DNA from 3 places in the Desulfosporosinus burensis genome. Region 2 is predicted to be linked to each of the others. Evidence: riboswitches for the same ligand, from Rfam matches in the RefSeq annotation. Region 2 holds a riboswitch; each other region holds the start of a gene.
What was found. Region 2 has a riboswitch for cobalamin ahead of ACYQ3Q_RS00960 (energy-coupling factor ABC transporter permease). Riboswitches for the same ligand answer to the same signal wherever they lie in the genome.
Positions count from the first base shown of each region.

Region 1: another riboswitch for cobalamin. It lies ahead of thiC (phosphomethylpyrimidine synthase ThiC); the one in region 2 lies ahead of ACYQ3Q_RS00960 (energy-coupling factor ABC transporter permease).
Region 3: another riboswitch for cobalamin. It lies ahead of ACYQ3Q_RS11900 (cob(I)yrinic acid a,c-diamide adenosyltransferase); the one in region 2 lies ahead of ACYQ3Q_RS00960 (energy-coupling factor ABC transporter permease).

Region 1 covers NZ_BAAHYN010000007.1:161,775-172,544, forward strand. The annotation lists gene purE (5-(carboxyamino)imidazole ribonucleotide mutase) at 1-239, opposite strand, end outside; gene bzaB (B12 lower ligand biosynthesis ThiC-like protein BzaB) at 280-1,578, opposite strand; gene thiC (phosphomethylpyrimidine synthase ThiC) at 1,790-3,076, opposite strand; cobalamin riboswitch at 3,223-3,403, opposite strand; gene ACYQ3Q_RS14150 (3'-5' exonuclease) at 3,496-4,320, opposite strand; gene ACYQ3Q_RS14155 (calcium-translocating P-type ATPase, PMCA-type) at 4,587-7,196, shown strand; gene ACYQ3Q_RS14160 (aspartyl-phosphate phosphatase Spo0E family protein) at 7,318-7,488, opposite strand; gene ACYQ3Q_RS14165 (two-component system sensor histidine kinase NtrB) at 7,656-8,978, opposite strand; gene ACYQ3Q_RS14170 (ATP-binding protein) at 9,809-10,770, shown strand, end outside.
Region 2 covers NZ_BAAHYN010000001.1:171,072-181,841, forward strand. The annotation lists gene cbiQ (cobalt ECF transporter T component CbiQ) at 1-407, opposite strand, end outside; gene ACYQ3Q_RS00955 (energy-coupling factor ABC transporter substrate-binding protein) at 404-700, opposite strand; gene ACYQ3Q_RS00960 (energy-coupling factor ABC transporter permease) at 697-1,482, opposite strand; cobalamin riboswitch at 1,696-1,885, opposite strand; gene ACYQ3Q_RS00965 (IS4 family transposase) at 2,121-3,359, shown strand; gene ACYQ3Q_RS00970 (cation diffusion facilitator family transporter) at 3,630-5,030, opposite strand; gene ACYQ3Q_RS00975 (two-component system sensor histidine kinase NtrB) at 5,186-6,310, opposite strand; gene ACYQ3Q_RS00980 (heavy metal translocating P-type ATPase) at 6,528-8,876, opposite strand; gene ACYQ3Q_RS00985 (ArsR/SmtB family transcription factor) at 8,927-9,292, opposite strand; gene ACYQ3Q_RS00990 (peptidoglycan DD-metalloendopeptidase family protein) at 9,640-10,770, opposite strand, start outside.
Region 3 covers NZ_BAAHYN010000006.1:87,364-98,133, forward strand. The annotation lists gene ACYQ3Q_RS11855 (hypothetical protein) at 182-622, shown strand; gene ACYQ3Q_RS11860 (hypothetical protein) at 796-1,242, shown strand; gene ACYQ3Q_RS11865 (CopZ family metallochaperone) at 1,336-1,596, shown strand; gene ACYQ3Q_RS11870 (SHOCT domain-containing protein) at 1,970-2,191, shown strand; gene ACYQ3Q_RS11875 (SHOCT domain-containing protein) at 2,267-2,545, shown strand; partial or broken gene ACYQ3Q_RS11880 (sensor histidine kinase) at 2,567-2,893, opposite strand; gene ACYQ3Q_RS11885 (sigma 54-interacting transcriptional regulator) at 3,021-3,272, shown strand; partial or broken gene ACYQ3Q_RS11890 (winged helix-turn-helix domain-containing protein) at 3,348-3,455, shown strand; gene ACYQ3Q_RS11895 (sensor histidine kinase) at 3,491-4,885, shown strand; cobalamin riboswitch at 5,068-5,251, shown strand; gene ACYQ3Q_RS11900 (cob(I)yrinic acid a,c-diamide adenosyltransferase) at 5,524-5,814, shown strand; gene ACYQ3Q_RS11905 (cob(I)yrinic acid a,c-diamide adenosyltransferase) at 5,838-6,053, shown strand; partial or broken gene ACYQ3Q_RS11910 (energy-coupling factor ABC transporter permease) at 6,106-6,878, shown strand; gene ACYQ3Q_RS11915 (energy-coupling factor ABC transporter substrate-binding protein) at 6,875-7,162, shown strand; gene cbiQ (cobalt ECF transporter T component CbiQ) at 7,159-7,929, shown strand; gene ACYQ3Q_RS11925 (energy-coupling factor ABC transporter ATP-binding protein) at 7,935-8,786, shown strand; gene ACYQ3Q_RS11930 (precorrin-6A/cobalt-precorrin-6A reductase) at 9,038-9,778, shown strand; gene ACYQ3Q_RS11935 (helix-turn-helix domain-containing protein) at 10,153-10,770, shown strand, end outside.

The DNA of each region.
Region 1 (10,770 bases), on a different contig from region 2:
AAAATCGTTGCACCAGCAACAACCCCTGGCAAATGGGCCGCTAAACCTGCCGCCGCGATAATGAGTTTTCCACCTTGGGCTTCAAAACCTTTTACCCAATCAACTGTTCGTTTTAAGGTTCTTTGGGCAGAAGAAATTATAACTTCAAAAGGAACTCCAAATTGACGAAGAACTTCCAGGGCTTCCTCCATAACTAGATAATCTGAATCACTTCCCATAATGACCCCAATTTGGCTCATTTACCTCACCCTCCTTGTCTATAATGTCCTCTTCTCGCAGTTAGCAAGTTCCTCCAGTTTTCCCAAGGTGTTCCCCAACTAATTTCATGGCACAGAAACCTCCACACATAGAACAAGCTTCCGCTCCCTCTTCGTTACGCTCTCCTCGGATCCGGCGAGCTGTTGGAGGATCAATGGACAGTTCAATTTGTTTTTCCCAATCTAATGCTTTACGAGCATGAGCCATGGCTAAGTCCCATTCCCGTGCACCCTTAACACCATTAACTATATCGGCAGCATGAGTGGCGATGCGAATAGCAATCACCCCTGCATGCACATCTTCAGCGGTTGGTAAGCGCAGATGTTCGGCTGGTGTGACATAGCAAATGAAGTTTGCACCTGCCATAGCAGCCGCTGTAGCTCCAATGGCTCCTGTGATATGGTCATAACCCGGCGCAATATCCGTAACTAAATTGCCAAGTATATAGTACGGAACATGATGACAGAGTTGTTTTTGGAGCAAAATCGTGGCTGGGATTTGATCTACAGGGACATGGCCCGGGCCTTCTACCATCACCTGAACCCCCGCTTCTAAGGCTCGTTGCACCAATTCTCCAGCCACAATCAAACCTTGAACTTGGGCACGGTCCAGAGAATCTTCGATACAACCAGGTCGGATCGCATCTCCAACACTAAGTGTTACATCGTATTTTTTACAAATCTCTAGCACACGATCAAATTGAGCATAGAGCGGATTCTCTTGCTCGTTGTGAAACATCCAGCCAGTTAAAAAGGCCCCTCCACGACTTACTATATCTGTAATTCGTCCTTGATTTTTTAATCGTTCAATAATAGACATATTTAAAGCAGCATGAATAGCCATAAAATCGATGCCCCGCTTTGCCTGACGTTCAATCATTTCAAACATATCCTCAGCAGTCATACCGACAACGCTTCCGTGCTTAGCAATACTCTCCATACCACCTTGATAGCTTGGAACAGAACCGACAGGTAATGTGAAGTTATCGAGTACTTGACGGTGGAAGGCATCAACATCTCCGCCAATACTTAATTCCATAATCGAATCCGCACCAGCCGCAACGGCAACCTTTATTTTATGAATCTCATCCGCGAAGTCTACACAGTCCGGTGACGTCCCGACGTTAGCATTCACTTTGGTGCGAAGTCCTTCCCCTACTGCAATCGCGACCGAGTTCTTGCGTTGATTGTTCTTTAAGATCACGACCCGACCTTGAGCTACCTTCTCACATAACTGATCCGCTGTAAGCCCTTCTACCTTAGCTAATCTCTCTACCTCAGGCGTAATAATACCTTGTCTTGCTTTAATAAGTTGTGTCATTTTAATCTCTCCATTCAAATTCTATTTTTTCATTTATGAAAATAATTTTACCAACTTCATGTAGTGCTTAGCTTAGCTGAACTTATCCAGGGACAAATGTGATTGCGATCATCGTTATTCATCCAATCGTGAGACTCCCCCACCGAAGTCTCGATGTTCAACTTTAGTTGAATGAGTTCACTACTTCGAACCACGCACCTCGAACCTCGCCTCAGCACTCCCACGGCAGTTCTTGAAAGAACTCGCCCGCTACAGCCATAGCACAACCCTTTTCGCATTTTTTGCAGAAAGGTTTTTCGCTTGAGTGAAAATCTTTAAGCCTTTCTCGATCTAAAGCTAACGTTTTCTGAGCCTCTAGATTCTGCGCCCGCCGTGCTTGACTCATTTTCAGGTCCCATTTTTCTGCTCCTGGGTACCCTTTGGCTAGATCAGCTACATGAGCAGCAATACGCGAAGCCACCACTCCCCGATAGACATCCTGCGCATTGGGATAACCTATATGTTCAGCGGGTGTGACATAGCAGAGAATGTCTGCTCCAGCAGCACCAGCCATCGCTCCTCCAATAGCAGCTGTTATTTCGTCATATCCTGGGGCTACATCCGTCGATACCGGACCGAAGACAAAATACGGAGCACCTTGACATACTTGTTTTTCAAATTTAACCGTAGTCGCGATTTGATTAGGTGGAGTGTGACCAGGTCCCTTAATCATGATTTGAACCCCTGCTTGTCTGCTTCGCTTCACCAACTCGCCTAAAATAACGAGTTCTTCTGCCTGCGAACGACATAATGAATCGGCACCTGCACCTGGTCGCATAGCATCTGCTAAACTTAAGGTCACTTCATACTTTTTGGCAATTTCCAGGATGCGGTCAAACATAGTAAACAAAAAGTTTTCCTTGTTATGATAAAGCATCCAGCCCATTAGCAAGGACCCGCCTCGGCTGACCAGATTTAGGACCCGCTGGTCTTCCTTAGCCGTTTTAAATAATCCGGAGTGAAGGGCGCTATGCAAAGCCATAAAATCCACTCCATCGGCAGCTTGGCGTTCCATAACCTTGAAAAAATCATCTGGCTCAAGTGCTAAGGCTGAACCCTTAGTATGTACAGCTTCAGCAAAAGCCTGATAAACGGGTAGTGTACCTAAAGGCAACGGTACTCTTTTTATAATTGTCCGCCTTGCCTCGTCCATATTGCCGGCTGTACTCAAATCCATGATAGCATTGGTTCCTGCCCTGATGGCCTCATCCACTTTAAATAGTTCATCCGTAAGACTATCCTCGTCTGTAGCTAAGCCAATACTGGCACTAACCTTGGTACTTAGGCCTAGCCCAAATCCTTGAGGTCTTTGGGGCTTGTGATGACGGTTATAGGGAATAACAATCCGTCCGGTAGCAACCCGTTCCATAAGTAGTTGGACATTCATTTGTTCGCTTCGTGCTACCAAGGTAAACAACGGGATTTCCCGACCCTCTTGGGCCATTTCCATTAACGTCAACACCATAAACTCTCCTTTCTATGTTTGGAGTCATTACCTTGAAAAGAACATTCTGGAGTGAAAAAACAAAAAAAGCCTCTAATCACACAGTGACTAGAGACTTTTCCATAATCTCATTCACGCTACTCTTGGTTCTTCGACAAGGTAGGCTTTACTAACTACAGGCAGGTCTCCTGGCTTACGGATCAACACGTCTGAAGCACCTTCCGGGAACTACCCCGTGGTTATATACTTCTTGCTCCCCGTTTACAGTGGCGGGACCGCGCCGGACTTACACCGACTTCCCTATTCTCCTCATAGTGAGGCACCTGTAGTAATTAAATTTTCTAAGCATAGTATAAACAATAAACGTATCGTTGACAAGGTCTTTTGTCGATAATTATTGAAGATTTCATTACAAGCTTATCTTATTATCATCCTCACTCTGATGCTTCTTCTGTTTTATAGATAGAATTTTTGGAAATTATGCTGTACTCCCCACTACTGTGCACGATTCTAGAAACAAGTCGAATTTGGTGCTTGCATTCTGTACAATAGCCAAAGGCAAAATATTTCTTTGTTTTAGTGACTTCCTTATCTTTCTCTATAAGTTTGGAACATTGCGGACATGATATAGTCACTTTGTCAAGGAAAGCCTTCAACTCTTTAACTTTTATTTCATTTTCGATTTGGTTCTTTTCCCAGTTTATTATGGCCCCTTCAGAAAAATCAAAGACCTTTTTGAAAATCTCTGAGGTATAGAAAGCATCACTTAATGCATCGTGAAAGGGAAAAGTTTTTTCAATCCCTAAGGCTTCCACGGCATTTTCTAGACTTGGTTGCATTGTTATAACCCCATGATTCATATAGATTTGCTGAATATTAATAAATCTGTCAAAGGATAGTGAGCCAAAGCCAAAAAACTGGCAATTATCTCTTAAACCTAAAATATCATCATGTCCCCAAGAGCATAAAACAGAGTCCTTTCCAAGCCATGAACTAAAGCTCTTGATTGCTTGATTGAAAGGGGTTCCTTGACTAACCTGCCTTGTATTGATCGTCGTTTTCTTCTTAACATAGGGGTTTATTCTCTTATAAATCACTGGCTTAACGATTAAATTGAACTCGCCAATGGTCTCCAATCGTTCGTTGAGTTTGACCGCTCCGATTTGAATGATTTCACTTTTCAAAGCTGGATTTGCATAATCCCCTTCTTTGAATTTAAAAAACATATTGAATTCCAAATCAAACACTATATAGTTCATTGTTACCTCCTCTGTCACTCGTTTTATTATAATCCTTCCAAAGAATAAACGCACATCTTAGTTTTATCATTCCCTTCTAAAAGTGCATAGTCTTGGTATTGTTGCACAAATTGTGCCATAATCATCCAAGGAGGATCCGTGACATGCTAGATGCATCAATCGTTTGAAGAGGGAGGTTTGCTAGGCTATACAAGTTGGTATAAAAATAATGTTTATATAAGTCTTTTTTTTATTTTTCTGCGAATACTTAATCAAGAGGTGATATTATGTGGTTTAATAAAAATACCGAATATGTACTAAAGGAATTGGAAGTAAACTCAACCACCGGTTTATCTGAGAATGAAGTAATTCAACGACGAGAAAAGTACGGTTTAAATGAGTTAGTAACTAAGAAGCCTAAAACTTTACTTAGGATTTTCCTCTCTCAACTAAACAATATCATGATCTATATTTTAATCGGTGCTGCTCTTATTTCTGGATTTATTGGGGAAATAAGCGATGCTGTTATTATTGGAATTGTGATTCTTATTAATGCCATCGTAGGGGTCATCCAAGAATCTAAGGCCGAAAAAGCTCTCGATGCCTTGAAAAAGCTTTCGACTCCTAAAGCATTAGTGAAAAGAGATGGGACATTAAAGGAAATTCCTTCTCAAGAAGTAGTCTCTGGGGATGTCGTGATAATCGATGCTGGAAGATACATTCCTTGTGACCTCCGCCTTATAGAAACAGCCAATCTTCAGATTGAGGAATCAGCACTTACCGGGGAATCCGTTCCCTCAGATAAACAGGCAAATTTACTTATTGAAGCTGAGGATACCCCTCTTGGGGATCAAAAAAATATGGCGTTTAAGTCCACCTTGGCAACCTATGGTCGTGGAGTCGGCATCGCTGTTGCTACAGGAATGGATACTCAAATTGGAAAAATTGCCACCATGCTCGAAGAATCAGTAGACGAGCAAACCCCTCTTCAAAAGAAAATTGAGGAGTTAGGGAAAATCTTAGGCATCGCAGCCATAAGTATTTGTGCCCTTATGTTTTTAGTAGGAGTTCTTCAAGATAGAGATCTTTACGAAATGTTTTTAATTGCTCTTAGTTTGGCTGTCGCAGCAATTCCTGAAGGATTACCCGCTATTGTTACTATTGTCCTTGCTATGGGTGTTCAACGACTGATCAAAGAACACGCGATCGTCAGAAAACTCCCTGCAGTAGAAACTTTAGGATCTGTATCAATTATTTGCTCTGACAAAACCGGAACACTTACCCAAAATAAAATGACAGTCACCCACTTCTTTGCTGACAATTTTTTAGCGGACATAGCATCCTTAGATTTGACTAAAGATGCTCATAAACTTCTTCTAGAAAATTTAGTTTTATGTAACGATTCTACCTACTCAGAGACGACTAACACAGGAGATCCAACTGAAATCGCCCTTGTAGAGGCTGGAGCGAAGTTTGACATTTCTAAAGATGCTTTAGAGAAATCCCATCCAAGGGTCCAAGAAATTCCGTTTGATTCGGATCGAAAATTGATGACCACTATCCATAATCATGAAAATCGATTCATGGTCATGACCAAAGGTGCCTTAGACAGTTTGTTGAAAATTTCAACGACCGCTTACCTAAATGGAGAAACGGTGACGTTAACCGAAGAACTTAAAAACGAACTTCTGGAAGCCTCGAACACAATGTCCGATGGTGCCCTAAGAGTCCTAGGTGCTGCTTATAAGTCACTCGCTACTGTTCCCTCAAAGGGTGATATTATAGAAGAGAACTTAACGTTTATTGGGCTTGTCGGAATGATTGATCCTCCTCGACTAGAAGTCAAAGACTCCATAGCCCTTTGTAAAAAGGCTGGCATCAAAACCATTATGATCACGGGAGATCATAAAAACACTGCCTTCGCCATAGCTAAAGAACTCGGTATTTCTAATGATATCGAGGAAGTTATCTCTGGTTCTGAGCTGGATAAACTAACTCAAGATCAGTTAAATGATAAAATCGAACGTTTATCTGTCTTTGCACGAGTTTCTCCGGAGCACAAGGTAACCATTGTCAAAGCGATTCGATCCAAGGGAAACATAGTTTCTATGACGGGGGACGGAGTGAACGATGCACCTTCTTTAAAAGCTGCTGATATTGGAGTAGCCATGGGAATCACAGGAACAGATGTTGCCAAGGGTGCTGCCGACATTGTTTTAACGGATGACAACTTTTCAACGATTGTTTCGGCGATTAAAGAAGGCCGTAATATCTATAACAATATAAAAAAGTCGATCATCTTTTTATTATCTTGTAATTTGGGAGAAGTTATTGCTCTCTTCCTAGCGATCTTATTAGGCTGGGCTTCTCCACTAAGACCCATCCATATTTTATGGGTCAATTTAGTGACTGATACCCTTCCAGCTCTTTCCTTAGGTGTAGATTCTGGAGATCCGACAGTCATGGATAAAAAACCCCGTGATCCAAAAGCAACCCTATTTGCAGAAGGTGCTGGTGTAAGGCTGATCTTAAATGGTTCTTTAATCGGAATTTTAACCTTAATCGCCTTTGCCATAGGAAACAAGATATACCCTGATTCCTTAATGCATGCCCAAACAATGGCCTTCGCAGTCTTAAGTATCTCTCAACTGTTTCATTCTTTAAACATGAGACATCCCGATAAATCGATTTTCCAACTGGGACTGTTCACAAATAAAAACTTAATTTATTCCATAATACTAGGGATTTTGCTCCAAGTGATTGTAATTACAGTGCCAGCCTTAGCGTCAATATTTAAAGTTTATCCTCTGACTTTTATGGACTGGGCATTCGTTTTGGTACTCTCAATTATGCCGTTAGTGATCAATGAACTTGTGAAAGCAATTCGCAGAAAATAACACTATTCTTAAAAATTCCCACATTCAACACTTCCACGCTTCCAGAACGAGTTGACTATAAAAGTTAGAGACACCGCAAGAAGTCTTCTTGTGGTGTCTCTTATCACTATTATTCCTATGATTACCAAAAGCTTAACTGTTGATAAGTACTGATCCTTTGGTATTGGTTGAGTAAGCGATCTAACTGCTGACTAACCTCTACAACCTCGTGATCAATGAGGTTACGAGTTAGAGCGAATTTATTGAGTCTCTTACGTAGTTCCTCTATTCTTTTCAAAAGTTTCTTTTCCACGTGGATTCCTCCTGAATTAACATCCTCAAGAAGAATTTTAATTCTTTTTGAGGGAAATGGCAAGAACACAATATCCATTAATATACAATTATTTGTCGTAATATGGCAGATATATTTAAATGTTTTTTGCAAGTTGATTAAGGGGCCATAATTTATTAAGCCAAATGTTACTTTTTAACAGGGAGTTTAATAAAAAATGTAGTACCTGCGGTTCCTGTTTCGACGTATATCGCACCTCCATGACGATACACGATGTTATAAGACACTGGCAATCCTAAACCTGTACCGTTTTCTTTCGTGGTCAAAAAAGGTTTACCCATATTTTCAAGAACTCGCCTTGGTATGCCAGATCCCTGATCGCGAAACATTAATACAATGTAATCCTGTTCTAGATAGGTTCTTATTGTCAGAACCCCACCTGCCAGCATAGAGTCTAAGGCATTACGGGCTAAGTTTAAGATAACTTGTCGAATTTCTTGCTCATTTAATTCGAGGTTAGGGATCTCTTCGAGTTCAACGAGAATAATTTGCTCTTTCCTTAGAGCATCAGCTTGTAACATCGGTAGTAGTTTATTAAGGATAGTATTAAGATTCTGCATTCTAAGATCTAGGGGAGTGTTTCGACTTAAGGAAAGGAACTCCGTAATAATTGAATTGCAGCGATCCAATTCTTCGATCATGAGTTGAAAATAATCCTTATACTCTAGCAGCACCGGTTTCGTTCCTAGTAGCTGAAGAAAACCGTGGACTGTTGTCATAGGATTCCTTATTTCATGGGCTATACTCGCAGCCATCTGGCCGATTAGATTTAAACCATCAAGCTTTTGCATCTCCGCTTCCATTTTTTTACGTTCTGTAATATCACGATGGATACCCATGATACCGGTTATCAGACTTCGATCATATCTAATTGGTGAAATACTCAACGAGACATCGATTACCTTACCATCTTTCTTCTGACGCTTCATATCATAGCCGATAATTTCTTCACCTAATTTTACCCGCTCAAGAATTTGCTTGAATTCTAAAATATCCTCGGGCACCGACAAAAGTGTAATCTCTTGCCCTAAAGCTTCTGAAGCCGTGTAGCCATACATCTTTTGCGCTGCTGGATTAATACTCGTTATTTTATAATCCAGATCAACTGTCGTAATTGAATCATTGGAGTTTTTTACTATGGCTTCAAAGGTTCGAAGTTGCTGAGAATGTGCTTTGACTGCATACAATAACGGCGTCAATTCTGGCAGAAATCCGGTATCAATCTGAACAAAGTTATCTTGGAGTATTGCCTCAGCAAATGAAGTTAATTGCTTTTTAATCTCTCTAACCAGCAACCAAGTCCCCATGAGTGGGATAGCAACTATAATCAATATGCCGCCGGCGTGAATTCCTAAAGTGAGCCCTATAGCAAGGCTTAGTAATATAGTCCCTATAATTAACCGCGTTGTATTCACTGTGTTAGAGCGGCGTTTTATGTTGCTAAGATCCATATAAAACCTCCCCTCCCTAATGTCTTTCAAGTAATCTTCTACATTAAAAGGGAATTGCCTAACTATCTACTACTTTCTTATCGTAAAAAGGATTATGGGAAAATACTACTTTTTTTAAAATTATTCTTAAACTACCTTGAACTTACTTCGGCAGACTTAAGGATATTCCTCCCTACACGCCCAACATATTACAAGTATTATTACAAAATGACCTAGATAATTTATTCACTAAATTTTTATAGCAACAAAAAGCTGGGGTCAGGTTATTTTTCTTATCTGACCCTAGCTTGAATTTGAGCACCTTTACACATACGTTTATATTCTTTCACGAAGAAGTAAAAACCTTAACTTAAGCCACTTTCCAGCTTTAGTTAACTTCCAAATAACGTTTGAAAAAAATCCCATTAATTACATCCTCCTTTTTCAAATTATACTTAAGTTGCCCTAATCTCTGAAAATCAGTATGTAATTTATTCCCATAGAGACAAGTTTTATATATGCCTTTACCTACTTCTACTTCTACTTCTACTTCTACTTCTACTTCCCTATTCTGTCACTTTATAATCCTTGAACCCCTGATATGAACTGCTTTGAGGGATTTCTTTTATTCAAGGTAACCTTGAGGCCCTCTGATTATGTTGTTTCATTTTTCTTAATAAATACTCCACTTTGATAAACTGAAAATCTTTATAGTTTCTTTATGCTCTTCTCTATAATCTTTACGTCTTTTATATGGGTAATTGATTTATAATAAGGCTGCATTCAGTATGAAAGGTTGCTTTTGTTAGACAATAATGAAGTACGCGGAAATAACGAGGGTGATGATATAAATGGTAAAAGGAAACCTTACAATTTTCTTAGGGGCAGCTTCAGGGGTCGGAAAAACTTATGCAATGTTAGAATCAGCTTTAGGTAAATTGTCCGAAGGTGTAGATGTAGTTGTGGGTCTAGTAGAAACTCATGGCAGAGCAGATACCGAGGCGATGCTCAACGGCTTAACGGTCATCCCCAGGAGATCTCAAGAATATGTGGATCGTATATTTTTCGAAATGGATTTGGATGCAGTCCTGACACGTCGCCCTCAGCTTGTCTTGATCGATGAACTGGCCCACACCAACGTGGAAGGATCGCGGCATAAAAAGCGTTACATGGATGTCAAAGAATTATTGTCAGCGGGGATTAACGTTTACACTACCTTGAATATTCAAGACTTAGAGACACTCAATGATATTGTAACCCAAATCACCGGGGTTGCCGTCCGAGAGACTGTCCCCGACCAAGTCTTAGAAGCTGCGTCGCAAATTCAACTGATTGATATCCCACCCGAAGAGTTAATTCAAAGGTTAAAGGATGGTAAAGTTTATGTTTCGGATCAGGAAACAGAGGGTTTAAAAGATTTCTTTCGACCTGGCAATATCAACGCTCTAAGGGAGTTGGCTCTTCTCTATACAGCTCAACGAGTAGATCGTCAGCTTGAATCCTATAGGCAAGTCCATGGAATCAATGGGCCATGGCCGACGGGAGAAAAGATTTTGGTGTGTATAAGTGCAAGTCCCTTCTCAGCTCAGTTGATTCGGATTGCTAAAAGAATGGCCGAGAAGGTACAAGGGCAATTATTTGCCGTGCATGTCGAAACTCTGCGCCGACTTCCCAGTAGTGAGGCTGAAAAAGATTCAATTGCCAAAAACCTCCGCTTAGCTGAAGAACTGGGCGCGGAAGTGATTGGTCTAACCGGGAATAGTGTAGCGGAGGCTATTTTAGAGTTGGCTAGGAAACGCAATGTTTCCCAGAT
Region 2 (10,770 bases):
ATGGGAGTGGTTAGGGCTAGAAAGTAAAGACAGGAAACAGCCCCTATCGATCTTAGAAAGAGATGAACTGCGGTGATCAGATCTGGGTAGTGTATTCCTACTGTTAGGCCATTAATAGTTTGAGCTAACCAAAACCCCGAAGGATTGGTCGAGACTGAAAAAGCAATCGTTAAAACGCTGATCAGGAGAAACGAAAGAGGAACAAGCATTAGCTTGACAAAAACTCGGGCGGGGATGCCTGCTTTGCAGACTATCCCTATAGCCATTATGGCTAACACAATAAGAGGGGTGATTACTGTAGGAGAAGTTAGGCACACTACCATGGTGATTATCGCAAAAAGAGACTTTTCCACCGGGTGAACTGTTTTTAGATTATTGCTATAGGCGTAACAATCAATGCTAATCATGCTTGATCCTTCTTGCAGACACTGTGTTTACCCTTGGCATAACCTATATAATAGAAGAAAAATCCGCTTCCGAGGGCTGCCTGCAGGGCAAACAAGAAAGTTTCGACTTCTCCGCTCGGCGGTTCATATAAGGGTTTAAACCAAGATTCATAATTAGGAGCGAGAGTGCTGATAGCTGCTGAGGCTCGTTGATCAGCTCCGGCGAATTCGCCACCACGTACCAGAAAAAGGGGACCAAAGGCCAGTAAAACTACAATTAACAGTAATATCCCATTCTTTACAATCGGTTTCATGCTTTTACCTCCCGTTTGTTGTTAGGTAATTCTTTTCCAGTAAATACGCCTAAAAACTGCAACTCTTTTTTACTGTAGGTACTTAGAATATTAATCACCAGAACAGTAAGGATACCTTCGCTTATGGCTAAGGGAAGCTGAGTGAACGCAAAGATGCTCATGAATTTTAGTGCGGAAGCCATTACTCCGCCCGAAGCCGCGGGAAAAGCCAGCCCCAACTGGAAAGAGGTTGTAATGTAGGTCATTAGATCCCCCAAAGTGGCTGATAGAAAAACCGATAGCCACAGGGGAGCTCCCAATTTATTACAACCCTTATAGATACCATAAGAGACAAAAGGTCCCACAATCCCCATAGAAAACGTGTTTGCTCCGAGGGTCGTTATTCCACCATGAGCTATTAGAAGGGCTTGAAAGATTAAGACAATCATTCCCAAGACGGTCATCGCTAAAGGTCCGAACAGAATGGTACCTAGACCTACGCCTGTCGGATGCGAACAACTACCAGTTACCGACGGAATTTTCAGGGCAGACAAAACAAAAGCAAAGGCTCCGGCCATACCGAGCAGCATCTTTAAACTGGGATGGAGAGTCACTGTTTTCTTAATGGAACGTACCCCAGCAATAACAAACGGAATCATAACAATCCACCAGAAGGCGGCCCAGTTAAAGGGCAAGAATCCTTCCATAATATGCATAGCATAAGCATTATTAGGAAAGATCATATAGACAACCAGAACGTAGGTTATTAATAGGCCGATATTCTTAAACTTGCGTAGACCCATAAAATTAACAACTCCTTTTGATTTCTAACCCATTATCTTCTAATGAAGAATTTGTCCCCCACTGATCATAACACCGTACCCTATACCCCATGCTTTGGTTAATAAAAACAAAAAAACCCTTCACCAATAGAAGGGTAAAAAGCTTAACCAGTATCAGGTAACAATAGCAGTCCTGAAGACACAGGTATCCACCCCCTAACATTCCCGTAGGTAGTTGCAAATTCGGAATAAGCAGGTCTCCTGGCTCAAGATCTTCGTCAAATCACGTCTTCCCGGATAAATTCCAGTGACAACTATGTGAGTTAACTCCCTTGTACAGTGGCGGGCACCGCGTCAGCTTCAACTGACTTCCCTTTTCAATTCTTTCCCTCGGAAAAGAATCACTCATTCCTATATTTAATTGTCTTTTACAGTAACATAAAATATTGCATCTGTCTATTACTTAAAATATATTCAATATCAGTAGCGTTGCATAAAGCTTTTACGCAAAAGTCAAATTCTATGTTACAAAGAAAACCAACGGAAAATGGCGTAAACTGCAGATATCCCTGATTATTCCTGTCAAAACCATAAAAAAAGCCTTATAATTAGAGTTAGGGTAGTTCTTGCCCAAATCTCTAATCATAAGGAGATAAAAAATGCAAGGCAAGAATACTACAAAATCCACATTTATGCAACTGTTTCAACCGGTTTTTTCTAAAAATATTTGGACTAAAATTCATCAAGAAGTTCCAGACCTTGATAAGCGAGTCCAAAAACTTAAAACAAACCAACTCGCGTTACTTATCAGTAATGCTCAACTCCAAGAATTTAAAGCTTTACGAAAAATCAGTGCCAGTGTTCAAAGTAATGACTTCAGTCGTACCATTGGCTTAGAAAGCATTAGTCATAGTCAAATTTCACGAAGACTTAGAACTCTTCCTGTTAGAGTCTCGGAAATGCTTTTTAAAAACCTATTAAACGAAGTAGCTCAGAAAAAAGGGTTCGGACTGATCCAGCAACGCCTTGGAAACCTGTTCATGATTGATGCATCTACGATAAGCTTGTGCCTTTCTAAGTATCCTTGGGCTGTGTTTAGAAAAACCAAGGCCGGAATCAAAATGCATCTGCGACTAAGTTTCGACGGAATGGCTGTCCCTGACGCAGTGATTATTACTCCGGCAAAGACGGCAGACAAGAAGAAACTGGATGAACTGATTGTCAAAGATACTGACGCCCTTAATATTTTTGACCGGGGTTACGTGGATTACAAACTATTTGATGACTACTGTGAAAAGGGTATTCGATTTGTAACTCGCCTTAAAGAGAATGCTGTGGTTGAGTTTCTTGGACAACGAAACGTTGAAGAAGATGGTCCAATTGAAGAAGACGTTGATGTTATTCTTGGAACGAACAGCCGAAAAATGAAGCATAAACTTCGTGTCATTACCATTGATGATTCGGTCAACGAACCCTTTTCCATCGTCACGAATGACTTTAATCGAAGTGCCGAGGAATTTGGTGAGATTTACCGGTATCGCTGGCAAATAGAGCTGTTCTTTAAGTGGCTGAAACAACACGCTCAGATCAAACATTTTTACGGCACAAGTGAGACATCAGTTATTAACCAGTTACTTTTAGCACTCATGACTTATTGCGCACTCGTTCTTCTAAAACTTGAAATCGAGGATAAAAGAGACTTACTGAATTTGCAAAGAAGCGTTATCTCTTGTTTATTTGAAAGCTATGATTCGTTTCTAGAAAAGCTTCGGCGAAAATGGGGAAACGGTTCTCGGAGAATCAACTATGATCGTATTTACAAAATGACAGAGCATCAGATTATGAATGAAGAGACGGATTGGCTCAATGATTTAACCTACGATCCCGTTATCCCCTAAAGTTATATTATGTAAAAATGTGGAAAAGAACTACCTTCTATGTCAACGCTCCTTTGGCCTATGGGAGGAAAAACCACATGGATGTATACACCAATAATGGTATATTAAGTAATTATAGAGAAAGCATTTTCTTTATTGACATGACTCGATCTAGTTTGATGCAACGCTACTGATTCAATATATTTCTGAGAGTTTAACTGGGCTGCCTCAATTTGATTGCAAAATCACTTTTTTGATAGGGTTATGCTCATAATTCACTTATTTTTTTAGTTAATCTAGTGGTTCAAAGTGGATGTGAACATTCTCCAAACGAGCCACATTGTTTTTCAGTTCGCTTTTTATACTGTTTGATATCGTTTCCAGTTTATCCACAGTAAAATCGCCCCGAACTCCACAATGCAAGAACGTTGAAACCTTGTTCCCCTTGCGGTATAGCTTTATGTCATGGCAGTCTACATTGTCCCTTATTTTTAGGACTGCAGTTTTTATGTTATCGATAATATCCTGCTGTGTTTCAGTAATATCCTCAGTTTCTACCACTTGTTCAGCTCGTTCAAAGTAAAGACTCACATTGTCAACATTGTTTATTGCCTTCTGAACCATGTTGCCAATCCTATGGGATAATTCATGGGAATCCTTTAGGGTTAAGTTTTCCTCCAATTCTATGTGTGCAGTAATCTTCTTTTTTCCTTCAAGTTCATAAACATGTATATTATGAACATTTGTACAATTAGGAATCTGGTTTATTAATTCCTCTAAAGTGCGGTTAAGACTTAAATCAGCATTCCCGACAGCATCAACAGGAAATGTGCTGACCACAATATCACACCTCGGTATTTTCTCTGAAATCCTTTCCCTGATTTCATGAACTATAGTATGAACGCTTCTATGGCTTTGATATGGGTCAACGCCAACATTTATATCAATATACTGAACTGCCCCAGAAGGTCTGAGCCTGATTTCTGCAACCTGAATAACACTGGTGATTTTGCAGATTTCCTCTTCGATCATTTCTTTCATCCCGTTTGGTGCAGTATCTAACAAAACATCGATGGTCTCTCTGCCAAGCTTGATGCTCACCTTAATAACAAGCAGCGCAACCCCCAAAGCAGCTACTGGGTCTGCGTACTTTAAAACAGGTATGTTGAAATAATCACCTATCCAAACACACATCAAGCCCACTATAACTACTGAGGAACTCCATATATCACTGCTAAAATGAAGTGCATCCGCTTCTAATGCCTGACTGCCATGTTCCTTGGCAGCCTTCTTCAACACTCTTACTCTTGAGGCATCAACCATGATTGAAATAATCATGGTTAATACGCCCCACTGAATTCCAATTAATTCCACACTTTTGCCCAAAAACAACTTTTCCACAGCTTCATATATAATCCATACACAGGTTATGAGGAGTAAAGCTGTCTCTATAAGAGCTGAAAAACTTTCTATCTTCCCATGTCCATAGTGATGCTTAGAATCTGCAGGTTTATCGGAAAACTTTACTGCAAAAAAGGTTATAAGCGCAGCGCATAAATCCAATGCAGAATGCAATGCCTCAGATAAGATTCCTAAGCTGCCTGTAAAAATACCCACTACAGTTTTCATTAATGTGAGGAAAACTGCTGCAAAAACAGAACTCAATGCTGCCTTTTGTTTGTCTATAACCAAGATCAGACCACTCCCATTAACTTATTGAATTAATAAGTAACTTGAAAATTCAACTTGTTAATTATACTATCGTAAGTATTCAATTGATTCAACCGTGACAACCAGTATGTCAAGTTCCTCCATTTTATATTTACTGATTTTCAGCATAGCACTTTCTACTTAAATGATGGAAGCAGTATTTCGACCCGAACCCCTCCATCCGTTCTATTCGTCGTGGTTATCTTCCCCCCGTGCTGATCAAGGATGCTGTGCACAACAGATAACCCCAACCCGGTACCTTTTTCCTTCGTCGTAAAAAACGGATCATAAATATAGGGCATGTCGTCCGGTGAAATACCTGGTCCCTCGTCACTGACGGCGAAACCTACAAAGCCAGCTTGTCGAACTCCCTCTAGCTGAATCACACCGCCATCTCCCTGGGCATCGATGGCATTGAGTAAGATATTCAGTATGACCTGCTTAATCTGATCCGGGTCGACCTCAACCACTTGCTCCTCAATTTGGCTTCGCGCTTGTATTAATTCAATATGATGTTGCCCCAGGGCAGGCTGGATCAGGGAAACTCCTTCTTCCAAGAGTTTCCCTAACTCAATCCCACCACGTACAGGCTCTTTAGGACGGGCAAAGGACAGAAACTCGCTCACCAAGCGATTTAACCGTTCACACTCTTCCAGAAGCACCCTACAGTATTCTGAAACAACTCCATCCTCAATTTTCTCCTGCGCCAGTAGTTGGATGCTCACTTTCATAATTCCCAAGGGATTGCGTATTTCATGGGCCAACCCGGCGCTCATATGCCCCAGCGCCGTTAATCGTTCCGTTTGCCGTATCTCACCCTCCAATCGTTTTCGTTCCTGCCCTTCTTGCTTTAACTTCTCCACCAACTGCGTTTGAACTTGCAAGGCGAGCTGATGTTTGCGTGACGCCTTCCGTTCCTGCTCAGTCAAGAATCCAGTTAACCAGCCGATTACGTTTATCAAGCCTATTTCCACCCACTGCGTATACATGGCCGATGGCGCCATTGCCTGGAGATATATCATCAACGGCAGGATGAGGACCGTAATGACCAAGCCGGATATTATCCCCCCAGCAGGGCCAAAACGCATGGCAGCATAAATCACCGGGAGGTAGTACGCGAATTGCAATAAAATGTGATAGTTCATTTCGTAATGGTAATTCGTGTAGTGAATGACCGTCAAAATCACTACAACAATCCCAATCGCGATAAGATCAAAGAGAGTCCGAGCACGATCTTGTGCAGGGGGTTCATGATTTAGCAAAGAAGATCTCCTCTCTATCCTTTTATCCTCCCCTAAGTGGGGATCTATTCTTGTATTTTAACATATACAAGAGTAGGACAGGCACCCATTGTAAGCTGCTTATCCTACTCTACCCTTTTCTCTTTACAATTCCTTGTTACCGGACATATTTAATGATCCTATCCTTTAGCATAATCAAATTTCAGGATTAACCTTTTTTCAAGCACCTTGCTTTCGGCTAATTCGTTTTCATGACACGCATTGCGTTTATGACAGCAATCACCGTTACGCCGACATCAGCAAACACTGCTTCCCAAATAGTAGCGATACCCCCAGCACCTAAAACAAGTACGACAGCTTTAACGCCCAAGGCGAAAAATATATTCTGCCAGACGATGCTTCGTGTCCTTTTGGCAATTTTAATGGCATTCACAAGCTTTGAGGGTTCATCTGTCATGATCACAATATCCGCAGCCTCTATGGCTGCATCAGAGCCTAACCCTCCCATTGCCACGCCAACATCGGCACGAGCCAGTACCGGGGCATCATTAATACCATCTCCGACAAAGAGCAGCTTCCCTTTGGTCTGCTTTTGTTTTTCTATGAGCTCCAGCTTCTCAACCTTCTGATCAGGGAGTAATTCAGCAAATACTTCATCAAGGCCCAACTGACGCCCAATCGCTTCTCCCACTAGCTTGCTGTCTCCGGTAAGCATCACTAGTTTCTTTACGCCAATCCCCCGAAGCTCTCTTACCGCTTTTTCAGCATCATCTTTTATCTCATCCGATATTACAATATAGCCTGCATAGTTGCCATCAATGGCTATATGAACCACTGTACCGGTTTCATCAATTACATTATAGGTTATATTTTCTTTAACCATCAGTTTTTTATTACCGGCTAAGATCCGTTTACCCTTAACCCTCACTTTAATTCCATGCCCCGAGATTTCATCATAGTTCTCTATTTCGCTTTTATTAATTTCTTTCCCGTAAGCTTTCAGGATTGAAGTGGCAATGGGATGGCTGGAATAGCTTTCGGCAAAAGCAGCATACTCTAGCAGATTCTCCTCTGATTCACGACCAAGTGAGTAAATTTTTGTAACCTTAAACACGCCTTTGGTAAGGGTGCCTGTCTTGTCAAAAACAATTGTGTCCACGTTATTTAAGGCTTCAAGGAAGTTGCTGCCCTTGACCAGGATGCCACTTTTAGCAGCTCCGCCAATACCACCGAAGAAACCCAAGGGAATCGATATTACTAACGCACAGGGGCAGGACACAACCAGAAAAACCAAAGCCCTATAGATCCAATCTGAGAAGGTCGCACCTGTAACAACCAAAGGGGGAATAACCGCCATTGCTAAGGCAACAAATACCACGACTGGTGTATAGTATCTTGAAAATTTAGTGATGAACTGTTCAGTTGGAGCTTTCTTGCTATTGGCATTTTGTACCAAGTCAAGGATTTTGGAGACTGTGGAATCTCCAAACTCTTTCGTTACCTCAACTGTTAATAGTCCATTCTTATTGATGGTTCCTGACAGAATTTCGTTTCCTGGTTCAACTTCTCTTGGCACAGACTCCCCGGTTATGGCAGACGTGTCAAGCATAGACATACCCTCAATCACTTTGCCATCAAGGGGGACCTTCTCGCCCGGTTTTATAATAATAATATCTCCAACACTTATTTCTTCAGGAGATACCCTCTTAATATCCTCGCCAACCTTTAGATTGGCATAGTCGGGGCGAATGTCCATCAAAGCACTGATTGACTTTCTCGAACGGTTTACGGCCATAGTTTGGAAGAACTCGCCAACCTGATAGAAAAGCATGACTGCTACTCCTTCAGGAAATTCCTTGATTGCAAAAGCACCTATGGTAGCAATAGTCATTAAAAAGTTTTCATCAAATACCTGACCTTTTAAGATATTTCGAACAGCTTTTAAAACAACTTCTCCACCGACTAATATATAACTTACTAGGAATATTCCAAACTCAGCCCAAAACGGAAACTTGCCTAAGATGGCGACAAAAAAGAGAGCTGCACCTATACCTAAACGTATAACTTCTGACTTGTTAATCCCTCCATCTTCCTTGCTGTCCTCTTTCTTGTCCTCGTTTTCAACTACTTTGATTCCTGATTCTATCTGCACCGCAATTTTAGAGGCTTGCTCGACGACCCTAGGCAAGTCGCGTTTCTGGTCCACTTCAATGGTTAGTTTTCTCGAAACAAAGTCCACAGTGGCGGAACTAACACCATCAAGACTATTAACCTCTTTTTCAATCTTTGTAGCACAATTAGCGCAGTCTAATCCAATTAATAGTAATACCTTTTTTTCCTTTCGTGACAAAGCTTTGTCTTTAATGATAACATCAGGTTCAAGTTTATTAATTATTTGATTAGCTTGAATTAGCACATCCTCTTGATTTCCATTACTGTCCATATTTATCGTAAGAATCTTGGTTACAAAATTCAAAGAAGCGCCGGAAACACCTTCAACCTTTTTGACTTGCTCCTCAATTTTAGCAGCACAGTTTGCACAATCCAGACCCTCTAAAATAAGCTCTTTCTTTGCCAGTGAACTCACATAATTCCCTTCTTTCTGAATCACTTTTATATTGCATCATCATGACTCAACTATTCATTAATATGGATTAATCCTTGGTCGAATATTTGCTTTATGTGTTCATCTTCCAATGAATAAAATACAATTTTTCCGTCTTTTCGATATTTCACCAGCCTTGCCTGCTTCAAAACTCTTAACTGATGGGATATCGCTGATTGGGTCATATTTAATAAAACAGCAATGTCACAGACACACATTTCAGCTTCGACCAAAGCCCAAAGTATTTTAATTCTTGTCGAATCACCAAAGACTTTAAATAGCTCCGCAAGGTCATACAAGTTTTCTTCCAAGGGCATTTTGGCTTTGACCTGATTTACAATTTCCTCGTGTATTACATTGCAATTGCACCTATCGACATCATGCCTTTTATCAACCATCTCGATACCTCTTTTCTGTTAAATCCAAACACTTGAATATCTGAGTATGTGTTCATATATTAACTTTTTTCAGTATATTGCTTTTTACGGTATAAGTCAATATTTTTTATCAGGCAAAATTCACCTATGCTAGTCCAAGACCACCGAACTCGCTGACAAGTCCACTTACTTGTTAATTTGTTAAGTTATGGGCAGAAAAAAGCGGGTTTCTAGCGCAGGCGTTCGGCAATGGAACCCGGAAGTCATTATGACTGATAGAAATGCTGGAATATCGACGAATGGGCTGTCTCTATAGCAATTTGCTTGGAACAGCCCATTCTTTTCGAAAATTTCTTGATTTTATAGTCTTAACGCAAATAATTCAAAGGATTGGTTGTGTCCCCTTTGACAATAACCTCTAAATGAAGGTGAGGCCCGCTAGAGCGTCCAGTTGAACCCACCAGTCCTATCGTTTGTCCCTGAGAAACCGTCTGTCCTGCAGCAACAAGAAGCTTCGAGGAATGAGCATAACGTGTCATAATTCCGTTTCCGTGATCAATAAGAATGCTATTTCCGTAATTCCCATTCCACCCTGCACTGATCACTTTACCCTTGGCAGTTGCTACATAAGGGTCACCTAATGAACCATTGATATCCAGAGCATTATGGAAGCCTCCATTCCTATATCCATAATAAGAATTAATTCTTCCTCTGATCGGCCAAATCAGACCGGATGAATTCTGTCCACTTCCCCGTGAATAAGCAACAACTACCGGTTCACGTTTAGCCCCCTTGGCAACAACTTGGGGAGCTGATTCTTTTATAACCTTCTCGTCCAATATCGTCTTGGTTATTACCTTGTCATTCTTTTGTTCATATGAATACTTGATTTCTTTTTCTCCGTCACTACCTTCTTGGATTATTTTTGTTTGTCCGCTGGCAAGGGTTGAGTCGATTTTCGTAACTTCGTCGAATGGAATGATTTCTTTATCCGTCCGGGTCCCTTTACTCATAACAGTTAAGTACGGAGAAACCTTTTCTAGGTTAATCGTTTGACCGGGCTTCAACACTGTGTCAACAGTTGCCCCCGGGTTAGCAGCTAAAACTTCACTTGTTTTCAGGTCATTTTTGCGAGCAATGAGCCACCACGAGTCATTTGGTTGGATAATATAGTCTTCTTTCTGCACGTTTCCCTGCATAAGCTTTTCCAGTGCCTGTTCATAGGTGATAACTTTTTCCGGAGAAACTCCTACTGAGTTTGTCCCTACCTCTTCCTGAAAGGATACAGAGGTAATCTGATTCGTCTCATCGGGCTTAGCAAACAACTCTTGATAAGATTTTAATAATTTATTGATCTCGTCCTGGCTAGGAAGTACAAAGATAGGATTATTAGCTACCCTTAGCTCGAACCCTTCAATATATACTGCTAATTTTTCTTTTAGATTCTCTTCAGAAAGTAGTTTATAGTCCCCATTCGATAGTCGTACAGAGGAATACTC
Region 3 (10,770 bases), on a different contig from region 2:
ACATGAGTTAATTTTGTACTATTAAGCCCGAGGACAATTCTTTGCACTTCTTGTCCTCGGGTAGCTGCTCATATCGTGGTTTGTAATATGAGAGTCCTTATCCTACGGTTTGAGCTTGTTTGATTCATTGAAGAACAGAAAGTTATTATTAACTGTGAGTAAAAGAGTAGGAGATGAAATAATGAATAAGAAAATCAAATCGATTGTGTTTGTAGCTCTGATTTCTATTGCCACCTTAAGTCTAGCAGGTTGCGGTGGTCAATCCAAAGATATGATGAACACCAGCAATATGACCCAATATATGACGAGTAATCCCACTGAAATGATGAATGTTTTAAGTTCACCGGATTCTCGCCAGTCCATGGTAAAAATAATGGGGTCGTCACAAATGATGCCTGTGATGGTTGATATGATGAAAGATAGCAATGTACAAAAGAATATGATGGGTATAATGGGGAGTGACCAAAATCAAGCTAATATGGTAGGTATTATGTCGGATCCATCCATGTATAAGCCTATGGTACAAATCATGTCCGATCCTAAAATGAAAGCGACATTCTCAGCTATGCTTAAAGATCCAGCTTTACAACCCTTGGTTAAGGAAGCCTTAGCTGCAAAATAAATTTCATAAAGTCTTCTCATGAAGGAAGGACCCTGAAGTATAAAATCAGGGTCCTTCCTTCATGAGAAATTCACAACTTTTTCATGAGATAATCGAAACCTTGGGTTACACTTAGGACATGGAAGATCCGCAAAGCGGTAGAACATAGGAATAAAAATTTGGAGGAATATACAATGTGGAAATTTAACAAAAAAATTACAGCAATTCTAGGAACCGCAACACTGGCGATGGGGCTTGTAGCATTACCTGCTATAGCTGGAACAACCGAGCAACAAGGGAACGGTTGGGTTGGTCAGATGCAAGGCTTTATGACGCAAACGTTTTCACCCGAGCAGCACCAAGAGCTTATGAATTCGAACGAAATGCAAAACCTACACAATTCACAGGGTATGCAGGATGCTATGCAAACAGGGGATGTTAAGGCAATGCAAGATCTCATGAATTCAGACCCGAATGTTAAGGCCCTAATGGGACAAGATAATCTTGATCAGATGAACCAATTTATGAGTCAATCTGGAGGAAACATGATGACCAATGGAATGGGTGCTAACAGTTCAGGAAGTTTGATGATGAACGGAACTGGGACAGCAAAAGCAGGTAGTAATATGATGAATTTTTAAGACTCGTGATTGGATGTGTGCTGCTCAAACGTTGCCTCAATTGAACAAGAAGTCTAAAGAGTATCACTAAGTATTAAAAAGGAGCGATGTAAAATGGGTTGCTGTGGACATTCGAAGAAAGACAATTCTGGGGGAAATACCTTGAGTCCCCAAGATGGCATTGTAATAAAAATTGAGGGAATGACATGTGGACATTGCAAAGGTTCAGTGGAGAAGGCGTTATTGAAAGTTCCTGGAGTTACTCGAGCAGAAGTCGATTTAGCTCAGAAACAGGCAGTGGTTATCGGAACCGCAGACCGGACATCGCTTGCAAAGGCTATTGATGAGGCTGGTTACAGGGTTATTAACAATTAATAAGTTTGTTATGCTTAGAGGAGAGCACTACTCTTTTGAGGGGATTCAGACATCGTATAACTGGAAGTGAGTTATTAAGTTAATGAAATTTCGGCCAAGAGTCTAAGGGGAATTGATTTCATTAGTCAATTTAAAGTGCTGAGGATAGTCCTCAGCACTTTTTGTGGATGATTCTTTAGAATGCCTGACAGATTAGAAATGGGCAGTTTCGGGTTTATGCAGTGCGATCATATAGGGCAAATTAAGTGGTAAATAATGTGCATCTTCATGAGAAATTCATAACTTTTTCATAATTAAATCGTATCTAAGAGTTACACTAAGGATATGGAAGAACAGCATTGGTCATCAAATAATTAAAAGGGGGATAGTTATAATGATGATTGGTTTAGTCCTATTAATATTTATTGCGTATTACATGTTTAGTTCATCTAATGCTGGAGGGTCATGCTGCGAGGGCCATCAATCTCAGTCGTACACCTCACTGGATATATTGAGTGAACGATATGCACGCGGTGAAATTCAGAGAGAGGAATACCTCGAGAGGAAACAAGAACTGTCGGGGAAAAAGCAGCAAATATCCATTAAGAAAGGATAAATAGCGTGAACTTTATGAATGAAAAGAGATTATCTAAGGTTGTATTTTATCAAATAGTTTTAAGGAGGAATTTATATGATGGGTGGCTGGGGTAATATGATGGGTAGTTGGGGTTATGGTGGTTATGGAAGCGGCGTCTATGGAATGATGGGGATGGCGGGGATAGGAATGCACCTCATCTTCGGGATGGGGGTTATTATATTGGCTCTCTATTTATTTCGTCGTAAGACCTCGCACGTTCATGCAGGAGGACTAGGTGAGTATAGTGGAATGGATATTCTGCGAGAACGATATGCGCGTGGCGAGATAGATTCTGCTGAGTATCAGAGCAGGAAACAGGATTTAGAAAAATGAGTAGAAAAAGTGGCCGTGGATTTACTCCACAGCCACTTTTATTTCTTTCGGAAGCTTGACGATGAACTCAGTTTCATGCCCGACTTTACTCTGTACGGTGATCGTGCCTTGATGGAGGTCCGTAATCTCGCGAACCAGCGCTAGACCAATTCCAGTTCCCCCTGTCTCACGAGTGCGGGATTTGTCTGCACGGTAAAAACGCTCAAATATTAAAGGAAGATCGTCTTCAGAGATGCCCATCCCGGTATTTCTAATTCTAATTTGACAATAATCGGGTGTTTGTGCAAGGGCGACGTTAATTTGACCGCCTGGGTTAGAGTACCGATAGGCATTATGCACCAGATTATATCCCCCCGCACTTGGATTAAACTTGTAGCCGATACCGTAAACCGTCAAAATAAGTTGCGGGTCGCTAGGAGTCGTTTCAAGCTTTTGTGAGGCTTAAAGAGCAGTATCCAGATTAAATGATTATTTGATGAAACCTTTTGATATTGAAGAACTGCTTATCACGGTCTTTAAGGCCTTTGAAGTAGAAAGACTACGTGAGCAGGTAGACTATCTTAAAGGGGAGGTCCAAAGTAATGGCTGGCAAATGGTTGTGGACAGTGAAGCAATGCAAAAGGTTAGGCACTTAGTGGAGCGAGTCGCTCTCACGCCAGCTACGGTACTTATTCAAGGGGAATCGGGTACGGGGAAGGAATTGGTAGCCAATGCGATACAACCTTAAGAAAAAATTGTGAAGACATTGAGCTAGTTCCTTTCAGTATAAATTTTGAAATATATCTGATTGTTCTTAGGTTGCACCCACATCAATCGCTTAAGATCTAAGCTTGAAAATCAGCTTGGTTATGAGGACTTTATCCAAACGGTTAGAGGGGTGGGTTACAAATTCGAATTAAGTGGTCAATAAGAAATAGCTTAGTAAACAAGCTTTGGTTGGCAATTGTGCTTATAGTACTAGGGGTTTTTCTATTTTTAGTAGTGATACAAGCACAACAGATTAAATCTGTCATCTATGATCAACACGCCCAGCTTTTCATCAATGAGGCGGAAGAGGTCGTCTTAATTTTTAATAAGTATGAAGATACAGAGAGCATCGCTATCGACAAAAGGTTGGAGATCTTAGCTAAGGTATTAAGTGCTAAAACTGCAATCCTGGATACAGATGGAAACATCTTGTATGGTCAACCGGCCAATGATCAGTCGCCGAGCAATTTGCTTTTAGAGCCTGGTTTTAAAGAGAGAGTCCTCGGTGGTGAAAATGTTGTATTCTCCGGTAAGATCAGGGGAATCAGTGAAGAGATGTTTCTTGTGGCTGTTCCTTTAAAAAAGGATAAGCAGATTATTGGGTTGGTGGTTATTTTCAGTCCTCTAGAAAGCATGAAGCATCATGTTAACAACATTTGGGGAATTGCTCTGATAGGAACGTTGATCGGGATCTTTTTAGCGACCGTGTTAAGTATGCTTGTATCCCGAAAGATGATAAGGCCCCTTGAAAAAATGGAAGAAACTGCACGCCGTATTGCAGAAGGTGAGTTTGGCAGGCAAATTGAGGTTACCTCCGATGATGAAGTAGGGCGGCTTGCGCGCTCGTTTAATCGCATGTCAAGTCAGCTTAGCGAAAAAATTGAGGCTATCGAGAGAATTGATCGTTTAAGGCAGGAACTACTATCTGATGTTTCACATGAGTTGCGCACGCCCTTAACGGTTATCCAGGGCTTTTCGGAGGCAGTGTTGGATGGGCTAGTTAAGTCAAAGGAACAGGAGCAACTCTATCTGAATAACATTATTGACGAATCCCAGCGTCTCAGACGCCTAGTCGATGAGTTACTCGACTTAAAAGGAATGGAAGCCACTAAAACCTTTGATGAAATGGAATATGTAATCATGAATAAACTTGTTCAAATTACCGTTGAGCGCTTAAAACATATGGCCAATTCTAAAGAAATTAATTTAACGCTAATTGCGCCAGAGCAAACTATTATCGTACGGGGAAACATTGATCGCCTTAAACAGGTTCTTACGAATTTATTGGACAATGCTATTAACCATTCAGAAGTGGGTGGTGAAGTAAGTGTAACGTTGGGTATGAAGAATAGGCATGCTTTTATAGCCGTAAAAAATGCCGGACTTGGCATTCCCCGGGAAGAACTGTCAAATATTTGGGAAAGGTTTTACAAGGTCGATAAATCTAGATCGAGGCGTGGAACCGGCACGGGCTTAGGACTTTCTATTGTTAAAAAAATAATTGAAATGCATGACGGAAAAGTATCAGTTGAAAGTGAACCCGATCATGGAGCAGTTTTCACCATTTACTTGCCAGCTGCTGAACAAGCATAATTTAAGTTTAACTCAACGATGTTATAAACAAAAAGAAAGGGTTGTGGAAGAAAGCCTCGATCAAGTTATTGCAGATGTTCAAAAGAACACTAATCCCAATGCAAAATCTGGGGCTGCCGTGGTGATGGATGTAAATTCACGACACTTGACGATGTATCGCTTTTGTGATACATTTAATTTGCAAATTTAATAGATGAGCAAGGGATTTTTCTTAACCGAAAAATCATAACAGGGAAGCCGGTTTAAATCCGGCGCGGTCCCGCCACTGTAAAGGGGAGTTTGTGCCACATCCACTGAGGAAACTTGGGAAGGAGGCACTAAACGAGGAACCTGAGCCAGGAGACCTGATTGCTCATATGCTTTACTCACGATGGATGGGTGGCAGGAATTATTTAATTCAGCCCTTCATGTTTTGGAGGGCTTTATATATTTTTATGGGTACAAATTTGGTTTCCCGAGGGAAACTGACCTAAGGGTAAAAGTCTTGTTCAAGCGGGATCTGCTTTCAAAAATGCGAATGCGACTTGAAAGCGGAAGAGAACGCGCCGTCCGAGACAACCGATTCATTGCTGTCTTTATGATTAGTGATGTGAGGTTGTCTCTTTATTTTTTTAGTGAGAGTGGAGGGAGAAATAAGCATGCAACAAGGGCTCATCCATATTTATACTGGTGCAGGGAAAGGGAAGACGACAGCGGCAGTCGGGTTGGGAATCAGGGCGTATGGGCAGGGACTTAAGGTCCTCATGGTTCAATTTTTAAAGGGATGGGCCACGGGAGAAATGAAAGTCATCGCTAGTTTAGGACCGTGCTTTCAGCTCTTTCAATACAAAGAGAATGACAAATTCACTTGGGGAATGGCAGATGAAGAAATGGAAGGAATAAAAGGAGAAATGCGGATTGGACTAAACCTACTATTGAGGCTGTCCTGAGCGGTGAATGGGATTTGATTATCATGGACGAGATTATGGCCGCTGTGAATAGCGGGTTTCTGCCTCTGGAGGAAGTAGTCGAGATAGTTAAGATCAAGCCGCAAAAATTGGAACTCGTTCTGACAGGGCGAGATGCCCCATCAAAGCTGATCGAGTTAGCTGATTACGTCTCGGAAATAACTGCCCGCAAGCATCCCCTGGAAAAAGGTATAATGGCGCGAGAGGGAATAGAGTATTAGGTTGTCTCTTTATATTTAATGAAAGAGGTCGATGATGATACGTATCTTCATAATGATAAAACAGATCAGTTTATTAATAGCCTACGTTTTGGCTATCTATATCGTCTTTCCTGATAATGCTTATGGCATGCATATCATGGAAGGATTCTTACCTTTCAATTGGGCCGCCTTCTGGTGGCTGGCCATGATTCCGTTTGTTATCGCTGGAGTACGTTCCATTAAGAAAACAGTAACACTCCACCCCAGTTTAAAAATGTTGCTCGGTATGGCCGGAGCTTTTGCGTTTGTTTTGTCAGCTTTGAAAATTCTGTCCGTAACGGGTAGTTGTTCGCACCCGACAGGAGTAGGTCTAGGTACCATACTATTCGGACCTACTGCGATGACCGTCTTGGGAATGATTGTCTTAATCTTTCAGGCACTTCTACTCGCTCATGGCGGAATAACGACCCTAGGGGCAAACACGTTTTCTATGGGAATTGTTGGCCCTTTTGTCTCTTACGGTATTTATAAAGGCTCCAAGAAACTGAAACTCCCCTATGGCTATCTGTGTTCATGTCAGCTACAATAGGTGATCTGATGACTTACATTACAACATCCTTCCAACTGGGGCTAGCATTTCCCGCAGCTTCGGGCGGAGTAATGGCTTCCGTACTAAAATTCATGAGCATTTTTGCGTTCACTCAAGTCCCCTTAGCCATAAGCGAAGGTATCCTCACCGTTATGGTCATTAATATCCTTAGTGCTTACAATCAAAAAGAGTTGGGATTTTTAGGCGTATTTACTGGGAAAGAATTACCCACCAGAAAACAGGGGGTGAAGGCATGAAACTGATGACTAAGAATGGGCTTTTACTAGTTCTGGTTGTTGTACTGTCTTTTGCTCCGCTTTTTATAGCGCGCGATGCGAAATTTGCCGGAGCTGATGATAAAGCATCAACAGCGATCAGTACGTTCAACCCCAATTATCAACCTTGGTTTAAACCCTTGTGGGAACCACCGAGCGGAGAAGTTGCATCGTTCTTGTTTGCCTTGCAGGCCGCGCTGGGAAGCGGTTTCGTCTTTTATTATATCGGGTATTCGAAAGGAAATAGAAAGAGAGATCAGACGTGATTGACATAGATAGTTACGCCTATAGCAATAATCTAAAAGCCGTTCACCCTTCGGAAAAGTCTCTTTTTGCCATGATGACCATGGTAATGTGTCTAACGGCTCCCACGGTCATTACCCCTCTGATTGTCTTAGCTTTAATGGCCGCGGGGATAGTCATCAAAGCAGGCATCCCCGCCCAAGTTTTTGTCAAGCTGATGCTTGTTCCGCTTTCGTTTCTCCTGATCAGCGTTTTAACGATTGCTTTTTCAGTCTCGTCCAATCCTTCGGGATTTTGGCTAGCTCAAACCATGTATGGTCTAACAGTAGGTATACACTACCCAGATCTGATCACAGCAGTTCATCTCTTTCTTAGATCGCTCGGAGCAGTTTCTTGTCTTTACTTTCTGGCCCTAACCACTCCAATGACGGAGCTCATTACCGTACTCAATAAAATGAGGGTTCCTGTGATTATCACCGAATTGATGGTGCTCATTTATCGTTTTATCTTTGTCTTTATGGAAACAGCCACCACGATTCGTCGGGCCCAGCTTTCTCGTTCAGGCTATGTCTCTATGAAAAGTTCTTATCGTTCGTTGAGTCGGCTCTTTTCAGCTCTGTTAGGGAAAGTTTTTGTGAAATCCCAAGAACTTTACAATGCCCTGGCTGCGCGGTGTTACTCTGGAGAGATTAAGGTACTTACCGAGAAACGTCCTGTTAGCCCCAAAAATTATCTTATTATCACTGGATTGGAGATTCCTTTAATCTTATTGAATTTATTTTGGAGGTAATACGTTTGTCAGAACTCATACTTGAAGCCGTTGATTTGGATTATTCTTATCCAGATGGCACAAAGGCATTGCGAAATATGAATTTGCATGTTCAAAAGGGAGAAAAACTAGCCATTCTGGGATCGAACGGAGCTGGAAAATCCACTTTATTTATGCAATTTAACGGGATTTATCGTCCTAATTCAGGTTCTATAAAGTACCAAGGACAAGATATTTCCTATAAAAACAAGGCCCTGATCGAATTACGCAAGAAGGTGGGAATTGTCTTTCAAGATCCGGATAGTCAGTTGTTTTCTGCTAGTGTGTATCAGGATATCTCGTTTGGTCCTCTCAATCTGGGACTTGCGGAAGAAGAAGTGAAAGAGAGAGTTAAACAAGCCCTGACAGATACGGAAACCACAGACCTTGAAGACAAGCCAACTCATTTATTAAGTTACGGTCAGAAAAAGCGTGTTTCTATCGCGGGCGTTCTGGCGATGGAACCAGAGGTAATTATTTTTGATGAACCAACCGCCGGGCTGGATCCTCGTCACTCCCAGGAGTTCATGCAGCTTCTGGAAAGGTTGAGTATTGAGGGTAAAATGATTATCCTATCGACTCATGATGTCGATTTAGCCTATTCCTGGTCCAACAGGTTAGTTATTATGTCTAGTGGAGAAATCATTGCTCAAGGAGCACCTGGTGAACTATTCCTGCGTCCTGAACTTATTGAACGTGCTGATTTGGCCCTTCCTTGGCTGATAGAAATGCATTGTGGGTTGGTGGAAAAAGGTTGGTTACCGCCCTCTACTCCTTTGCCGAAAACAAGGGAAGATTTGTTGAGGAGCATTCCGGCAAAGAACGATACATTGGATTAAACTTGACAAGAGGAAATAAAAATGAAGAACAGAACTATACACATGGCCATTCTGATAATGAAATACCAAAAAATGGCGATCACTCCCATACTCATGAACACGAATTTATAATTCATGTACACCAACGTACTCCCGACATTTACCATAGACATGTACATTGAAATATACAAAGTTGTCTTATATCCCATACACATGAGGATTGTCTATTAGAGTTACACTTGTTGTAATAAAGGCTATGGAGGCTAACAAAAATGATCATACTTTTAGGAGAAACGGCGGCGGCGCGTGAGATTAGTAAATGCCTCGATAGTAGAGGGCTGGAGTTTATGCGTTTGCAAACCTGGACAGAAAAGACCTGTTTGAAGGTGCCTTCATTAATCCTTGATGCCAGCCCTCCTTCCAGCAGTGCAAAGTTGGCCCCTTTACGCCAATGGTGTGAGCAACAGGGCATTCCTTATCTTAGGCTTGAAAGACCAGAGACTGTCATTCCAGACAGCTTATTAATATATCCTGTTTGTACTTGGGAGGAAGCTTTGCTCCAGTTAGAACAGCGAGTCGGTGCAATGCATAAAGCGAAAGGACGAATAGTGACGATTTTCGTGACGACGGGAAGCCACCAAATGGAGAGCATCGTACAAGCTACCTTTGCTCGCTATGCTCGTTTAGTTGTTAGGGTTCTTCCAGAAGGACGCTTAGTCCAAAAATGTCAAGATATGGGCATTTCGCCAAGGGATATAGTAGCAATGCAAGGGCAATTTTCGAAAGACATCAACAAGGCGCTATTTAAATTCTATGGAGCAGATATTCTATTAACCAGAGATAGTGGGTCTGCCGGTGGGACAGATACGAAAATCTCGGCAGCCTTAGAGTTGGGGATCGAGACAGTCCTTGTGAAAAGAAGCAAGACGAAAGCTGGTTTGACTGTGAATAATGTTAAAGAATTACTGGATTGGGTGGATACAAATAACTCGAAATGGATTCCTAACGCCTAAGGTTCAAACGTCGGAGGATTTTTAGGCTATGGATAATGATACTCCTTGGTGTAATCCCTGCCATTCCTCATGAGGTTACCCAAGGCTTGGACTGCAAGTCCTGTCATGAAAGCGGGGCCAATGGTGCAAAGATATCAAAGCATCTAGACCGGCCAAACTGTACCAGCTGTCATAAAATCAAGCAGTAAGTTAAGACTGATAGGCCTTCCACCGAAGAGGGATAAGAGCAAATAGTGGTACGGCCCTATCACTGATCGTGATAGGGCTATACACGTTTATTTGATTTATGCTATATTAAATGAGATATTCTTTTTAAGGGGCCAATTAATTATCACGAAAAAGGTTTATTCTGATTAAAATAAGGCGGATGAAATATGGCTTTGGGAACAACGATCCGGGATTTTCGCAAACAAAGAGGGTTCACACTTCAAGTGCTTTCAGATCAGTTGGGAGTCTCTTGTTCGTTTTTGAGTGCAGTTGAGCGAGGGGTAAAGAAACCATCGGTAGCAATGGTTAAGAAACTTTCCGACGTCCTAAATATTTCTCCCACCTATCTTTTTGGGATTAGTACGGAAAAGGTCTGCGGTGAAAAAATAAGCTTTATTCGCAGGGGACGAAGCTTAACGATTGAAGAACTCAGTGAACTTTCGGGAATTTCGCCAGAGCGCATTCAGGCCTATGAAGAGGGGATCGAGGAACCTGACTTAGAGACGTTAGATCGTTTGGGTGAGGCCTTGAGTGTCACAGTGCGATATTTTTTGGAGAAATCGGCAGATGCGCTTTCGATGGGGGAACGTGTGCGTCGTGAACGGGAAAAACAAGGGCTTACTGGAGTTGCTTTGGCAGATCGAGCTGAAATAACTCCTGCAATGGTTAGTCAGATTGAGAATAATCAGGCCGAGCCATCCTTAGATACATTGGAAAATGTAGCTAAGGCTTTAGGAGTATCGGTTTGTTATTTTCTCTTAGAACAAGAAGATGTGGATAACCTA